Regions from separate parts of the Intestinimonas sp. HCP28S3_D6 genome, predicted to be linked through region 2. Evidence: predicted binding sites of a transcription regulator. Region 2 holds the regulator's gene; the other holds the start of a gene.
The links. The regulator LexA, encoded in region 2, represses DNA repair genes until DNA is damaged. The targets are predictions, from matches to a motif close to CNAACANNTGTTNG.
Positions count from the first base shown of each region.

Region 1: dinB (DNA polymerase IV) is a predicted target of LexA. The motif match lies at 2,526-2,539, and genes of this name have one in related genera.

Region 1 covers NZ_JBQHTM010000021.1:15,568-19,726, forward strand. Annotated here, with positions in the region: gene ACTNBK_RS08565 (ATP-dependent DNA ligase) at 1-175, opposite strand, end outside; gene ku (non-homologous end joining protein Ku) at 172-939, opposite strand; gene ACTNBK_RS08575 (hypothetical protein) at 1,001-1,246, opposite strand; gene dinB (DNA polymerase IV) at 1,252-2,499, opposite strand; gene ACTNBK_RS08585 (hypothetical protein) at 2,637-3,002, shown strand; gene tnpB (IS66 family insertion sequence element accessory protein TnpB) at 3,253-3,501, opposite strand; gene ACTNBK_RS08595 (hypothetical protein) at 4,031-4,159, opposite strand, start outside.
Region 2 covers NZ_JBQHTM010000044.1:26,326-30,484, forward strand. Annotated here, with positions in the region: gene ACTNBK_RS13385 (ABC transporter ATP-binding protein) at 1-1,468, opposite strand, end outside; gene ACTNBK_RS13390 (MarR family winged helix-turn-helix transcriptional regulator) at 1,462-1,938, opposite strand; gene lexA (transcriptional repressor LexA) at 2,123-2,746, shown strand; gene ACTNBK_RS13400 (methylated-DNA--[protein]-cysteine S-methyltransferase) at 2,746-3,213, shown strand; gene ACTNBK_RS13405 (permease of phosphate ABC transporter) at 3,213-3,449, shown strand.

The DNA.
Region 1 (4,159 bases), on a different contig from region 2:
GCATCTTCATATTTCGCTTATTCCGAAGATCTGTCCCTATCCGTGGATCCAGATAGGCCACACACCGCTCGCCATCCAACTTCAATTCGTAAATAAAGCCATGGTCATCAAAAGGACCGCTCTCCGCGCCGATCAGCATGGGCTTGAGATTTTTGACCACAAACAGGTCTCTCATGACGCACTGCCCACATTTGCAAGGCTTTGCTTCAGTGCCTCCATAATGTCAATGACTGTAACCTGCCCACTCTCCTGGGGCACCGTGATCTCCTTGCCCTGGATCTTCTGATTGATGATCTCCCACAGACGGGCCTGATATTCATCCTTGTATGCCTGTGGTTGAAATTCCTGTACCATGGCGTCTACCAGAGTTTTCGCCATCGTCAGTTCCACCTCACTGACCTCTGGGTGGCTGATCTCTTTCGGAGCCTCTTTGACTTCATCCGCAAAAAACAAAGTTTCCACCAGGATGCCATCCTCAGTGGGAATCAGGGCCAGCAGCTTTTCCCTGGTGCCCATGACTGTTTTTGCGATAGCAATTTTGCCCTCTTCCATCATGGCCCGGCGCAGTAGTTCATATGCTTTATCTCCGCCCTGCTCGGGGATGGTATGATAGGTCTTATCGTAATAGACAGGCCGGATGGCGTGAAGATCGGTAAAATGAAGGATATGGATCGTCTTGTCTTTCTCCGTCTTGGCTTTTTCAAAATCATCGTCCGTCATGGTGACATATTTGCCGGGTTCATATTCAAAGCCCTTGATAATATCTGATGCCTGAACTTCTTTCCCGCAATTAGCACAGACCTTCTTATACTTAACCCGGCTGCCGTCCTCTTTGCAGAGCTGGTTAAAGTGAATATCGTTGTCTTGGGTGGCTGTGTAAAGGCCTACGGGGATATGCACCATGCCAAAAGAAATCGCCCCTCTATGTGATACTGCCATAGCACTGCCTCCTCTCCTTTTTTCTTAGTATTCGCAGCGTACAGCAGAATATTTCAAGATTCTATTTCTTCGCCTCTACAAACCAGCAGCCTTTTTCAAACCATAGATAAGTTTCCTTGCCTTGAATGCGACAGGTATAGCGGTAACCCACACCGCCAACGCTCTGACAGGCGGCCCGGCGCACATCCAGAATCTTGTCCACCGTGTATTTGTGTTCTTCATCAAACTCAATCAGCACCGGGCGCATTTTCCCGGTCGTGTCAAAGCGCACGACTACCGGCACATATCGTTTTTCCCGAGCATCCATGTTGATCACCCTCCGAAGTATCCCACCGGGTGTACCGTGTGGCTGTCCTTGGGATTGATGGCACCCAGCTGCGGATCGGTCAGCATTAATGCCCGCTGGACGCTCATATAGCCGTACCGCTGCCGGAGATCATCCACGGCCTTGTCAATGCGTTCCCACTTGTCCCGCTTGATATCGCTCTGATAGAGGGACAACTGCACACCGGCATCGGCCTCCACCAGACCGGCGCCCCGCACCCCAAGGCTTCGCACTGGCTTCTCCCAACGGTAGCTTGCCCGAAACAGTTCAAAGGCAGTCTGTGCGATCTCGGCGCTGGAGCAGGTAGGCGTCCGTAGCTTTCGTTGACGGGAGAACGAGTGGAGATCCTTGTCCCGGACATAAACCTCCACCACCGTACAGCGGGAAACCAGCTCCCGCATCCGGGCGGCTACGCTCTCCGCCAGCAAAAGCAGCATCAAGTGAACATCGGCGTCGCAGACCAGATCCCGAGGCGTGGTGGCGCTATTGCCCACGGATTTCACGTTTGGCACATGGTCAGATTTCTGGACGGGCGAAACATCCCGCCCGTTTGCGAACATATGCAGAATGGCGCCCATCTTACCCAACCGGTGGGTCAGGCAGTCCAACGGGGCCTCCGCCAGCCGGCCTATTGTGCTGATGCCAATGGCACGTAGCTTCCGGCTTGTGGCCGGTCCCACATAGAGCAGATCCTCCACCGGCAAAGGGTAGACGATCTCATGATAATTGTCCCGTCGAATACGGGTAATGGCGTCCGGCTTTTTATAGTCGCTGCCCAGCTTGGCAGTGACCTTATTGTCTGAGACTCCAATGCTGGCGGTGATGCCCAGTTCAAACTTGATCCGCCTGCTGATTTCCCGCGCAATGGTCATGGGCGAGCCGTACAGCCCCACGCTGCCCGTCACATCCAGCCAGCTTTCGTCCAAGCCGAAAGGCTCCACCTGATCGGTGTAGTCCTCATAGATTTCCCGTGCCAATTTGCTGATGCGGATATACTCACCCATATCCGGGGGCAATACTACAAGGTCAGGACAACACTGCAACGCCTGCCAGATGGCCATGCCAGTCTTGACTCCACGAGGTTTGGCAATATAGTTGGCCGTCAGCACGATCCCATGCCGTGCCTCCTGACTGCCACAGACCGCCACCGGCTGATTCCGCAGCTCCGGGTGCCGTTGGCACTCCACAGATGCATAAAAGGCGTTCATATCGCAATGAAGAATATGGCGTACCATCACGGCACCTCCTCTTCAGAAAGAATAGAACAACCGTTCTCTTCTTTCAAGTGGGAAATGTTGGCTGGATTATACCTGTGTCTGGAAGTTTTATCAGACGGATGTGTTATACTATTTCAGACGGGAGGTGGTTTTATGTGCGGACGCTATCAGTTCACCATGGAGCAATACGCGGAGATTTTTCAGATTGTGCGGGAAGTGGAGCGCCGGTATGGGGAACAGGCTTGGAAGCCTGGGGAGATACGGCCAACGGCGCAGGCTCCGGTTCGCCACGAACCACAACGGATGTGCCCGGACAAGCAATTACTGTTATTGGTGAACATGGTGAGCATACCTTTACGGTGGTAAATGGTTTCTTGGACGGTGATTTTCAAAGTGGACGAGGAAACGAGAGAGGCACAGATCCCGATTTATATATCAGCCAACATGCATTAAAGATATTGTCGGAGGAAACTAAAATATTTCGTATAGCTTTCGATACCGTTGACAGCAGTTACGACTAAGGGTTCATGGCAAACCTTCAAACAATTACTGCCTCATCATCGGGCATTGATATTCAGTCACGGTACGAAAAACAGAAAGAAATAGGAAGGATACTTGCTGACTTCCAGGGTTTTAGCCACAGGACTATCCGCCGTATTTTTGCTGATTGAAGTTATGAATTTCATTAACACAATGGTCGTTAATACTCGAAAACATGAATTTGCCTAACTTGAAAGTGTCGGGATGACAAAGAAGCAAATTAGGAATGTGTTACTTTGGGAAGGAGGGTATTATTGGAGTATTTCTTTTCTGCCACATTAGGAACGGGAATATACATTCCGATATACGCCACTGGTATGTGCCCTGCTCCGGCCTCTTGTAGAGCAGGATGAATCCATCCCGTTCCCAGTATAGTCCCTTAATCCGGTCTCGCTTCCGCCCACAAGACAGAAACAGCGTATTGGTGAATGGGTCCAGTTCAAACTGCCCCCTTTCCCGAATTGATGGACAAAAAAGCATTCGTTATAATGGAAAGGAAGGGGACAAAGGAAATGGAAAACAAACGCAAAAAAGGGATAAGACCAGTTGATGATGTGCCACTTGGTTGAGGCTAACGCCTTGCCAAGTGGCATATTTTACAGAAAGTAGGAGCAGCATCTACCTTGTAGCGGAAATGAAGGACAAGAAGCTCGCCACGGAGATTGCCGAGGAGCGTATGTCCATGATTGCTCCCTGCTGTCCCAGAACATGGACGGCGGCCAGGTGGCGCAGCTCCGGCAGGAGATCTGTGGGCGCAGCCAAATTTCCCAAAGGACCCTGGAACGGTATCTGAGCGGTGGGTTTGAAGCCCTCAAACCGCAAAGCAAGGGGGCACACAACTGTTTCAAAATCCCCCAAGATTTGCTGGACGAGGCCATTCAGCTCAGGCGAGAATTACCCAGCAGGAGCATCCCTACCATTATTCAAATCCTGAGAGCTGGAAGGAAAGGCCGCTCCCGGTTTCTTGAAGCGGACGACCTTACAGGATGCGCTCAGCCGCGCGGGGTACTCATCCTTCATGATGAAGATCTACAACGACAAGGGCTATGGCTCCCAGCGGTTCCAGCGGGTACACCGAAACTCGCTCCTGCTTGCCTTTGCCCTGTGGATTTCTGGGCTTTGCGTAGATCAGACGGAT
Region 2 (4,159 bases):
GGAGCATGGCCCGGGCGATACACAGCCGCTGCTTCTGGCCGCCGGAGACGTTGGTGCCGCCCTGGGCCATCTGGGTGTCGAAGCCGTCGGGGAAGGCCATGACGAAGTCATAGGCCTGGGCGTTCTTGGCGGCCTGGATCATCTCCTCCTCGGTGGCGTCGGCCCGGCCCCACAGGAGGTTTTCCCGGATGGTGCCGGTAAAGAGGACGTTGTTCTGGAGCACCATGCCGATGCGCTTGCGGAGCTCCTCCAGGGGGTAGTCCCGCACGTCCACCCCGTCCAGCAGCACCGCGCCGCCGGACACGTCGTAGAACCGGGGGATCAGATTGACCAGGGAGGATTTGCCGGTGCCGGTGCCGCCCACCACGGCGATGAACTCGCCGGGCCGGATGGTGAGGTCGATGCCGCTGAGCACGTTCTCACCGGTGCCGCCGGCGTCGTACTTGAAGTCCACGTTCTGGAACTCCACCCGGCCCTTGGCCTCGGGGAGCTCAGCGGGGGTGAGGGGACCGTCCTCGATGGAGGGCTCCGTCTCCAGCACCTCGTTGATACGGCGGGCGCAGGCGATGGACCGGGAGAGCTGGAGGAAGCTCATACCCAGCATCATGACGCTCATGAGGATCTGGAAAATGTAGGTGATGAAGGAGGAGAGGTCGCCGATGAGCATCTCGCCGCCGATGACCTGGCCGCCGCCCAGGTACAGGACCGCGGCGGTGGCGCCGTTCATGGCCATCATCATGATGGGGATCATGGCGATGACCCGCATATCCACGTTGATGGTGGCCTTGGTGAGGGCGTCGTTGGAGTGTTTGAACTTGGTCTTTTCATAGCCCTCCCGGACGAAGGCCTTCACCACCCGGATGGCCACCAGGTTCTCCTGGATGGTGCCGTTGAGGGCGTCGATGCGCTTCTGGAGGATCTGGAAGAGCCGGTTGCACATGCTCATCAGGATGCCGATGGCGATGACCAGCAGGGGGATGGTCACCAGCATGACCACCGCCAGCTCGGCGTTGATGCTGATGGCCACCGCCAGGGCCGCCACCAGCATCACCGGCGCCCGGACCAGCATCCGCAGGGCCATGGTCACCATCATCTGGATGGCGTTGACGTCGTTGGTGATGCGGGTGATGAGGGAGGCCGAGGAGAACCGGTCGATGTCGGCGAAGGAGAAGTCCTGGACCTTGTTGTAGATGCCCCGGCGCAGGTTGGCGCCGAAGCCCTGACCCACGATGGCGGCGAACTTGGCGCCCAGCATACCGCAGGTCATACTGCACAGGGCCAGCACCAGCATGATGCCGCCCATCTTCAGAATATAGTTGAGGTCGTCCTGGACGATGCCCACATCCACGATGTTGGCCATGAACCGGGGCAGGGCCAGCTCACAGGCCACCTCCAGGATCATCAGCAGGGGAGTGATGAGCGCAAGGCGCTTATACCCCCCCATATAGGGAAAGAGTTTTTTCAGCATGAACAGTCCATCCTTTCCGTAGGCAGAGATTCTCTCAGGTTGTGCAGCATCCGCAGCTGGAAGGCCCGGACCTGCTCCATCTCCTCCGGGGTGAAGCCGTCCAGCATCTGCCGGTCCACCTCCTGGAAGATCGAAAAGCAGGTCTCCAGCGCCTCTCGTCCCTTGTCGGTGAGCCGCACCATCTTTCGCCGCTGGTCGGCCTCACCGGGCAGCTTCTCCACATAGCCGCCCCGTTCCAGCGACTTGAGGGACACCGCCACCGACGCCGGCGACACCCGCAGCGCGTCGGAGAGCACCTTCTGGGAGGAGACCTGCCCCTCCCGGTCCTTCAGCAAAAACAGCAGCAGCGGATTGCCCAGGTCTCCCAGGCCCCGCCCCGCCAGCTCCGCCAGCATGAGCTGCTTCCGGGCCCGGGCCACCGCCTGGAAGGTGATGCCCGGCAAATCGCTGTCCGCTCTACTCTGGCACACATCCCCACCTCCAAATTAGTTAGCCGGTTTATCTTTAGCATGCTTACATAGAATAGACCCTAACTGTTGTATTGTCAATGAATTTTCTGTGAACGCTGCCTGCCAAATATCTTAGAACGCTTGTTTGACTTTTTGTGCATGCTATGATAACATAACCTTACCTACAAAAAAGGAGGGACCGCCCATGAAGGGTCTGACGGAGAAACAGCGGCAGATCTACCAGTTCATCGTCTCCTTTCAGCAGGACCACGGCTATCCCCCCTCTGTGCGTGAGATCGGCGAGTATGTGGGCCTGAAATCCCCCTCCACCGTCCACTTTCACCTCAAGGGCCTGGAGGAGGCCGGCATCATTACCAAGGCCGAGGGCAAGACCCGGGCCATCACTGTGGCGGGGGGCTTTCCCGCCCCGGAGCGCCGCCGCACCCCCGAGCCCCCCAAAAACCAGGTCCCCGTGGTGGGCGACGTGGCCGCCGGCGCCCCCATCCTGGCCCAGGAGAACATCGAGGACTACCTCACCTTCGACACCGGCCGCCTCTCCGGGGAGCACTTCGCCCTCCGGGTCCGGGGCGAGTCCATGCTCTACGCCGGCATCCTGCCCGGGGACTACGTGGTGGTCCACCAGCAGGAGTCCTTCCGCAACGGCGATATCGTGGTGGCCCTTTTCGAGGATGAGGCCACCGTCAAAACCCTCCGCAGAAGAGACGGCCACGTCTGGCTCATGCCGGAAAACCCGGAGTATGAGCCCATCGACGGCGACGGCGCCCAGCTCCTGGGCAAGGTGGTGGCCGTCATCCGTCGGTATGACTGATGGCCTGGCTCCGCTTCGAGACCCCCTTCGGGCCCATGGCCCTGGCGGGGGAGGCCGCCCTCACCCGGCTCTGGCTCCCCGGCACCCTGCCGGACCGTGGGGGAAGGGGGGAGGAGACCCCTCTGCTCCGGGCCGCCCGAGAAGAGCTGCAGGAATATTTTTCCGGGGCACGGCGGGCCTTTGACCTGCCTCTGGACCCGGCGGGGACGGACTTTCAGCGCTCGGTGTGGGCTGCCTTGCGGGCCATCCCCTACGGGGAGACCCGCACCTACGGCGAGATTGCCGCCGCTGTGGGAGGGCCCAAGGCCGTCCGGGCGGTGGGTCAGGCCAACCATGTGAACCCTCTGCCCATTTTCATCCCCTGCCACCGGGTGGTGGGAAAGAACGGTGCCCTCACCGGCTACGCCGGGGGGCTGGACCTCAAGGGCGCCCTGCTGGCGCTGGAATCGGGAAAGGAGTGTCTCTGATGGTGAAAAAGTGGATCGCCGCCGGCCGCCTCATGGTCCGGGAGCTGGACCTGGAGGACGTGGCCGCATTGAAGCTGTGCCTGCTGTCCCTGGGGACCCTGCTGGGCCTGGCCATCCCACGGAAGAAAAAGCCCGCCTTTGCCCTCTTCTCCACCCTGGTCTTTATCGGCACCTACTTCCCCCTCATGGTAAAGTTTTTGGGCGCCCTCTTCCGCACCGACCGGGCGGAACACTGAACATGAAAAAAGACCTTCCCCACGGAAGGTCTTTTTTTGTTTTCAGGCGGCTGATAGTCACTTCCCTTGGGGGGCTGACTGTCCGGTGGATCGTCAGAAGAAATGACTTCTTCCTTAAGGGGGAGCCTTGCGGCGTGGCTTAACATCTCGTTTCTTTATCTTTCTGCTACGCAGAAGGACGGGAGAGACGGCTCAAAACCCGTTTCGCTTCCCTGCTGGAAAAAGAACGGTTTTTGGAATCCAAAGAAAAAGGGGCTCCCGTGTGGGTTGAGTGGCTCCAAATAGGAATCCGGCGGCCCGTCTTTACGCCCCCATAGAGCACCGGCACCGTCCACAGGTGACTCCGCCGGTGGAACAGGGAAAAGCCGTGGTCCTATCCACAATTTTTTCGCCGCCTGCGCGGGTGGGTGTCGGGACGTGGTGGCGCTGCCTGGGATTGCCGTTGCTGCGGCGTGGGTGGTGCATAGCCTTCCCCTGAGGGGAAGGTGGCGGCGTCAGCCGCCGGATGAGGGGATACGCCGGACATCAACCAGCCTTTCCTCCCATCAGTCGCCTGCGGCGACAGCACGGGCCGAGGAAGATATTATGATTTGCCCTGACTGTCCACCGGACAGTCAGACCCCCCAGGGGAAGGCTTATGGACGGATCATCGACGCCCCACAAAAACAGTTCCAAAACCGCCCCACAGAAAACGGGGGGGGGGGGGGGGG